Geminicoccus roseus DSM 18922: one gene and its partner. The main gene of each other region encodes a partner of the protein of the gene in region 2 in a complex. Links are inferred from orthologs where the notes say so. Each region holds a gene or a part of one and is shown on either strand. Other genes may lie near its edges.

Evidence for each region. Proteins that work in one complex are often made in the same cells at the same time.
Region 1: the proteins of tsaB (region 2) and tsaD are in contact, whole or in part, in a solved structure (PDB 4WQ4), measured with the Escherichia coli proteins. The link is inferred for Geminicoccus roseus DSM 18922 from one-to-one orthologs.

Annotation. Positions count from the first base shown.
Region 1 is NZ_KE386572.1:3,420,167-3,424,075, reverse strand. The notes cover bases 636-3,635. They hold tsaD (tRNA (adenosine(37)-N6)-threonylcarbamoyltransferase complex transferase subunit TsaD), read right to left. Parts: upstream 2,673-3,635; coding sequence 1,599-2,672; downstream 636-1,598. Other genes in these bases: hemC (hydroxymethylbilane synthase), read left to right, coding at 2,729-3,634; GEMRO_RS0117140 (GlxA family transcriptional regulator), read left to right, coding at 636-1,579. Also shown: GEMRO_RS0117145 (sarcosine oxidase subunit beta family protein), read right to left, coding at 1-343; more of GEMRO_RS0117140, read left to right, coding at 602-635; GEMRO_RS30210 (uroporphyrinogen-III synthase), read left to right, coding at 3,644-3,909.
Region 2 is NZ_KE386572.1:3,805,053-3,808,741, forward strand. Bases 226-3,005 are described here. They hold tsaB (tRNA (adenosine(37)-N6)-threonylcarbamoyltransferase complex dimerization subunit type 1 TsaB), read right to left. Parts: upstream 2,051-3,005; coding sequence 1,400-2,050; downstream 226-1,399. Other genes in these bases: GEMRO_RS0118945 (MucR family transcriptional regulator), read right to left, coding at 226-513; GEMRO_RS0118950 (sulfurtransferase TusA family protein), read left to right, coding at 628-867; GEMRO_RS30565 (GNAT family N-acetyltransferase), read right to left, coding at 864-1,397; GEMRO_RS0118965 (NifU family protein), read right to left, coding at 2,073-2,627; GEMRO_RS0118970 (DUF2333 family protein), read right to left, coding at 2,669-3,005. Outside these bases: more of GEMRO_RS0118945, read right to left, coding at 85-225; more of GEMRO_RS0118970, read right to left, coding at 3,006-3,628. UniProt on the Escherichia coli protein: Required for the formation of a threonylcarbamoyl group on adenosine at position 37 (t(6)A37) in tRNAs that read codons beginning with adenine.

The sequences.
Region 1 (3,909 bases), 380 kb from region 2 along the record:
GGCTGAACATCACGTTGTAGTTCAGCTCGGTGGACAGCCCTTCCCACAGCTTCATGGCGTGGTCGTAGAGGGCGGCGCTCTCGTCGTAGAGATAGTTGGAGCGGCAGATCGTGGTGTTGCGGCCGGTGTTGCCGCCGCCCAGCCAGCCCCGCTCGATCACCGCGACGTTGGTGATCTTGTGGACCTTGGCGAGATAGTAGGCGGTGGCGAGGCCATGGCCGCCGCCGCCGATGATCACGACGTCGTAGGCCGGCTTCGGCTCGGGGCTGCGCCAGTATTCCGGCCACTTGGAATGGCCGGTCATGGCGTTCTTCGCGAGCGAGAAGATCGAGAAGCGGGTCATGCTCTGGTCGTGCTGGTGGCCCGGCCAAGAAGCTGGCCGATCGGGGGTGAGGAGTAGCGTTGCCCGCCCTGGTCCGTCTAGCGGCGCAACTGCCCCCCACTTGTCCCGCAGCGACGTCCCCGCACCTGCGACGCGACGTCGCATCGGCGCCTCCGGCAAGTTTCCGCGACGTTTCCATCTCGCGATTCACTTGTGTCGCAATCACGAAACTGCCAGCGTCATGTCATGTAGGGACCGTCTGTCGGACGAAGAGCCAGCATGACCGAGCAGAACCAGCCGCAGCCGGAAATCGTGGCCTTCCTGCTGGTGCCAAGCTTCACGATGATCGCCTTCTCGGCGGCCCTGGAGCCCCTGCGCATCGCCAACAGGATGGCCGGCAAGGAGCTCTACCGCTGGGTGATCCTGAGCAAGGACGGCGAGCCGGTGACCTCCTCGCTCGGCATCGACGTGTCCGCCGGCCTGCCGATGGGAAGGTTCGAGATCTCGACCAGCCGCCCGCCGACGATCGTGGTGTGCGGCGGCCTGCATTCGGAGCGCTACCTGGACAAGGAGGTGCTGGCCTGGCTGCGCTGGGCCGACCGGCGCGGCGCCCAGATCGGCTCGATCTGCGCCGGCGCCCACATCCTGGGGCGGGCCGGCCTGCTGGACGGCTACCGCTGCACGATCCACTGGGAAAATATCCCGGGCTTCGTCGAAGCTTTTCCGGACGTGAACGTCACCGCCGACCTGTTCGAGATCGACCGCAACCGGTTCACCTGCGCCGGCGGCACCGCCGCGCTGGACCTGATGCTGCAGAAGATCAGCAGCGCCCATGGCGACGAGTTGGCGGCCAGGGTGTCCGAGCAGTGCATCCTGGACCGGGTGCGCAGCGCCGAGGACCGCCAGCGCATGCCGATCCGGGTGCGGCTGGGCGTCCACCATCCCAAGCTGATCCTGGCGATCGAGCTGATGGAGGCCAATGTCGAGGAGCCGCTCGGCCAGGACCAGCTCGCCAAATATGTCGGCATGTCGCGCCGGCAGCTGGAGCGGCTGTTCAAGAAGCATCTGGGGCGGACGCCAGCGCAATATTATCTGGAGCTGCGCCTGGAGCGGGCCCGCCACCTGCTCTACCAGACCGACCTGCCGATCATGAACGTCGCCTGCGCGTGCGGGTTCGTGTCGGCCTCGCATTTCTCGACCTGCTACCGGCAGATGTACGGCAAGACCCCCAGGCAGGAGCGGTTGGCGGCGGCCTGACCGGGGCCGGACCTGCCGCTCAGGCCTTCGGCCCCTTGCCGCCGCCGCCCAGGGCCGGCTCCGCCGCCGGGTCGAGCGGCCAGCGGGCGCGGGCCGGGGTGTCCAGGGGATCGGCCTGGCCCAGGACCAGGCGTTCCATCCCGGCCCAGGCGATCATGGTGCCGTTGTCGGTGCAGAGCCTGGGCGGCGGCACGACCAGCCGGACGCCGCGCTTTGCGGTGAGCTGGCGCAGGGCCTCGCGCAGCGCCGCGTTGGCGGCAACGCCGCCGGCGACCACCAGGGACGCCGGCACGCCCGGATGACGTTCCTGGAACAGGCGCAGGCCGCGCACGGTCCGGTCGGCGACGCTGGCGGCCACCGCGGCCTGGAAGCTCGCGCAGATGTCCGGCACCGCCGCCCGCGCCTCCTCCGGGGTCATCGAGAGGATGGCCTGGCGCACGGCGGTCTTCAGGCCGCTGAAGGAAAAGGAGCAGCCCGGACGGCCGAGCATCGGCCGCGGGAAGTCGAAGCGCGCCGGATCGCCCGATGCCGCGGCGCGCTCGACCGCGGGGCCGCCCGGGAAGCCCAGCCCCAGCATCTTGGCGACCTTGTCGAACGCTTCGCCCAGCGCGTCGTCGACGGTGGAGCCCAGGCGCCGGAAGCTGCCCACGCCGTTCACCTCGACCAGCTGGCAGTGCCCGCCGGACACCAGCAGCAGAAGATAAGGAAAGGCGACGTCGTCGGTGAGGCGCGCGGTCAGCGCATGCGCCTCCAGATGGTTGACGGCGATCAACGGCAGGCCGTGGACCAGGCAGATCGCCTTGGCGGTGGTCAGCCCGACCAGCAGGCCGCCGATCAGGCCGGGCCCGGCCGTGGCGGCCACCGCCGACAGGTCGGCAAAGCCGAGCCCGGCCTCCGCCATGACCCGGGCGACCAGCCGATCCAGGCTCTCGACATGGGCGCGGGCGGCGATCTCGGGCACCACCCCGCCATAAAGCGCGTGCTCGTCCAGCTGGGTGCGCACGGTCTCCGCCAGGACCCGCCGATCCTCGTCGACCAGCGCCACGCCAGTCTCGTCGCACGATGTCTCAATTCCGAGAACGACCCTTGCCAAGCGGATGCACTCCAGCCACGCGTATCGGCGCTTGGCCCTACGTTGTCGAAGAGATCATGACCAGCCCGATCCGGCTCATCATAGGTACGCGTGGTTCGCCCCTGGCCCTGGCCCAGGCCGAGATCGTCCGGGCCGCCCTGTTCGAGGCCTGGCCGGACCTGGCGATCGAGGACGCGATCACCATCCGGGTGATCAAGACCACCGGCGACCGGGTGCTGGACCGGCCGCTCGCCGAGATCGGCGGCAAGGGCCTGTTCACCAAGGAGATCGAGGAGGCGCTCTATGCCAAGGAGATCGACCTCGCCGTCCACTCCATGAAGGACATGCCGACCGTCCTGCCGGACGGGCTGGACATCCTGGCGATGCTGCCCCGCGCCGACGTCCGCGACCTGCTGATCGGGCCGTTCGCCGACATGGAGGCGATCCCGCGCCAGGCCGTGGTGGGAACCGCGTCGCTGCGCCGACAGGCCCAGCTCCTGGCGCTGCGGCCGGACCTGGAGGTCGTGCCGTTCCGCGGCAACGTGCAGACCCGTCTGGCCAAGCTTGCACGGGGCGATGTCGCGGCCACCTTCCTGGCGAAGGCGGGGCTGGACCGGCTCGGCATGGAGGACGTGCCGGCCGTGCCGCTGGATCCGTCGGCAATGCTGCCCGCCGTCGCCCAGGGCGCCATCGGGATCGAGGCGCGGCTGGGCGACCAGCGGGTGGCGGACTTCCTGGCCAGGCTCGACGATCCGCAGACCCATGCCTGCGTCGCCTGCGAGCGGGCGATGCTGCGGGTGCTGGACGGCTCCTGCCGCACGCCGATCGCCGGGCTGGCCCAGCGCATGCCCGACGGGCGCCTGCGCCTGGACGGGCTGGTGGCGTCGCCCGACGGCCGCTCGGTGCACCGCCACGCGGCGGAAGGCGACGACCCCGCCGAGCTGGGCGAGCGGGTCGGCCATGCCCTCGCCGCCCTGCGCTGAGCCCACGCGATGCGGGTGCTGCTGACCCGGCCGGGCGAGGATTCCCGCCGGCTCGCCGACGCCCTCGCCGCCCAGGGCCACGAGGTGCTGGTCGATCCGATGCTCGAGATCGAGCCGCTCGCCTTTGCGCGGCCGGACCTGTCCGACGTGCAGGCGGTACTGGTGACCAGCCGCCATGCCGTGCCGGCGCTGGCAAGCCTCGGCCCTTTGGTTCCGGTCTTCTGCGTGGGCGAGGCCACGGCTCAGCGGGTGAAAGCGGCCGGGGCCGGCACGGT
Region 2 (3,689 bases):
CGTCAAGTTACGCTTCGTTCCCAAAGGGACTTCGGCGCTTCCCGAGGAAGCGCCGTCGCACGCTCCGGGAACGACCGGACCGGTTCAGCCGGCCCGGCGGCCACGCGCACGCGGCTTGGTGCCGAGACCGATCTTCTTCGCCAGCGAGGAGCGCTGCTCCGCATAGGCCGGTGCGACCATCGGGTAGTCGTCGGGCAGGCCCCAGCGCTTGCGGTAGTCCTCGGGCGACATGTTGTAACGGGTCTTCAGATGCCGCTTGAGCATCTTCAGCTTCTTTCCGTCCTCAAGGCAGATGATATATTCCGGCGTCACCGACTTCTTGACCGGAACGGCAGGAGTCAGCTTTTCCTGGGGCTCTTCTTTGATCTCGACGCCCTGGGTCGACAGCGAGGAATATACGAGCCTGATGAGGTCGGGGAGTTCGGTGGACGACACCGTATTGTTCGACACGTGTGCCGCGACGATCTCCGTCGTGAGCGACAGGAGTTCGTTCTGGGTCAACTGTTCCGCCATCTCTGCGTGAGGGCTCCCGGCCTACTTGGTAATACACGAGCCACTACTATATTTCCTCAACCACCGTCTGCAAGGGGGCTTTTCAAAAAGTCCTCACAAAAAAAGGTAGATGAAATGGCCTCTTCTGAAGCAACCCTCGACATCACCGCCGACACCTGCCCGATCACCTTCGTGCGAGCCAAGCTCGCGCTGGAAAGAATGTCTCCCGGCGACATGCTGCGCATTCGGCTTCGCGAAGGTGAACCGCTCGTTAACGTTCCGTTTTCCCTTACGGATCACGGTCACGAGATCGTCAGCCGCAAGGCTGTGGATGACGGGATCTTTGAGCTGCTGGTCCGGCGCGGCGCCGACTAGCTCTGGCCGGGCAGCGACCTTGGCCCATGCAGCGAGGCCTTCATCGTATATGCGCTGATCTTTCGGCCATCCGGGCGATGATAATAGTCCAGCCGCGTCCCGACCCGTTTGAAATTGTATCTTTCATACAAGCTCTGTGCGGCTACATTGTCGACCGCGACCTCCAGGAACATCGCGTCGGCGCCCGCCTGATGGGCACGGACCATCGAGGCTTCCAGTAACGTCCCGGCGACGCCCCGGTGACGCCAAGACTGCAGCACTCCGATCGACAGTAGTTCACTCTCGTCGCGCACCACCCGGCAAATCGCGAACCCGACCCCGCGCAGCCCGTCGATCGCCGAGAACCCGCGATCGAAGCAGCGGGCGATCAGGCCGAACCCTCCCGGCAGCGACAGCAGGTGGGCGATGTCGGAGCGCGACCAGCCGTCCTCGAAGCAGCCGCGGTGCAGGCGCGCAAGTCGACCAAGATCAAAAGGGCCGATGTTCTTGACAGCGATCTGGCCGGGACGGGGCAGGTCCATCAGGGCCATGGTCAGGGATCCACCCGGTCGAGCAGCGACCGGCCCGCACCTTCACGGGCATCGGCACCGCGCAAATAAAGCGGCACCAGCTCGCTTCCCGGCGATCCGCCGGCACCGGCCGCATGGCGGCCAAAGGCCACGTGCGCCACGTCGCTCGCATCCGCCACCAGTTCGACCATTCCCTCGCATCCGGAGCCGACCAGGGTCCTGTCCGGCAATACGCCGGGAGGGGCCGCGAGGATCTCTGGTTCGCCGTGATGGCCCCGCTCGTCGAAGTCCTGGATGAACCAGTTGCCGCGCCCGCCCGGAACCACCACCCGCAACGGGCCGGAAACGCCCTCGCGGCGCGCCCGGTCCGCCAGGGCCTGGAAGGAGGTGACCGCCAGGACCGGCAGGCTGGCCGCCAGGGCCAGGCCCCGCGCCAGCGCCACCGCGACCCGGATGCTGGTGAAGCCGCCGGGACCGATCCCGCAGGCGATCAGGTCGACCTGGCCGCTCCGCCAGCTTGCCTGCTGCAGGCACCGCTCCACGAGCAGCGGCAGGCCATCGGCATCGGCGCCGGCCGCCCGCCTAGCCGATCCCGCGATCAGCGGGCCGTCCGGCCCGCGGCCGCAGGCCGCCACGGCGACCGGCCCGGCTCCGTCGATCGCGAGGATCCGCAACCTCGTCGTCCCTGGCCCTAAGTCAGTCGATAGCCCGGACCTCGACCACGTCCGGCACGTAATAGCGCAGGAGGTTCTCGATGCCGTTCTTGAGCGTGACCACCGAGGACGGGCAGCCGGCGCAGGCGCCCTTCATGTGCAGGTACACGACCCCGCGCTCGAACCCGTGGAACACGATGTCGCCGCCATCGTTGGCGACCGCCGGGCGCACCCGGGTCTCCAGGAGTTCCTTGATCTTGGCGACGGTCTCGTCGTCCTCGGCCTCGACGGCCGGCTCGGGCGACGCCTGCTGGATGACCGCGTCCTCGCCGGACATGAAATGCTCGACCATGGCGCCGAGCACGGCCGGCTTGAGCAGGTACCAGTCGGCGGCGGCCTGCTTGGTCACCGCGACGAAGTCCTTGGTGATGAACACCGAGCGGACGCCGTCCACGCCGAACACGCGGCGCGCCAGCGGCGAGACCCGCTCGGCCTCGTCAGCGTCCAGGACTTCGACCTGGCCGCCCTCGATGATGGTCTGGCCGGGAAGGAACTTGAGCGTCGCCGGGTTCGGCGTCTGCTCGGTCTGAATGAACATGGTATTGCTCTCCGTGCGGCTGAAGTGGCGAGGCCGGGACGTCATCGCAAGAGGATGTTGGTCACTTCCCGCAACTGGGTGCGCGCGCGCAGAAGAAGGAAGCCCTGGGCAGCCAGATGATTGGGCTTCACCTGGCTGTCCAGGCCACCGTTCACCACCACCCAGGGCTGGAGGATCGCGGCCATCCGGAAGCTGTCCAGCATCTCCGCCCAGTTCGAGGCAGCACCCCGCTCGGCGATCACGTCGGCATAGTCCAGACCCAACTCGCGCAGGAGGATGTAGTAGGCGTAGAGCTGGCCCTTGTCGGTATAGAACAGGTCGTCGGCCGAGAAGTCGAACCAGCGGTTCTGGCTGAGGTCGATGGCCTGGTAGATCGCGGCGGAGGTCGAGCCCAGATCGGCGGCGATCGCGTCCAGGCTGTCCAGCAGATTGTCGGCCCGCTTTTCCAGGACGGCCTCGCCAGCGGCAAGCCGCTGGTTGTAGGCGCGCAGCGCCTGGACCGCCTGGCGGTACTGGCTTTCGCTGGTGGCGGTGGGGGCCCAGGAGGTGGTCGGGTTCCAGACCCAGACATTGCCCGGATAGGCCAGCAGGCCCATCGCCCGGGTCAGGTCGGCATCGGCCTGGGAGGAGCCGCGGGCCCGCGCCAGCCGGTCGCGCACCGACACGCCGAAGCGCTGCACCGCCGCCAGGAGCCCGGTCTGGTAGTTGGGCATGTTGTCGAGCAGCACGCCCGGCTTGAAGAACGGCTCGTTGGGCGTCCACTCGTTGACGTCGATCTCGCGCTCGACCAGGTCGGCCATCGCGGCGATCGCCCGGGATCCGTTCTCCGGCGCGCTGGTGGCGATGGCGAAGTCCGGGTCGTCGTCGATCCGGTTCACCACCGCCATGCCGATCAGGTACCAGCCGGCGACCGCCAGCACGATCAGGGCCGGCAGGCCGAACAGGACCCGGCGCAGCAAGGGGCGCCGGGCAGGGGGGTGCACGTCCGATACGGCCATCATCGATCCTCTGGCGGGGGCAACTGCCTGGGAGATGGCGCGTCGGCCCCGCCATCGAAAGGCT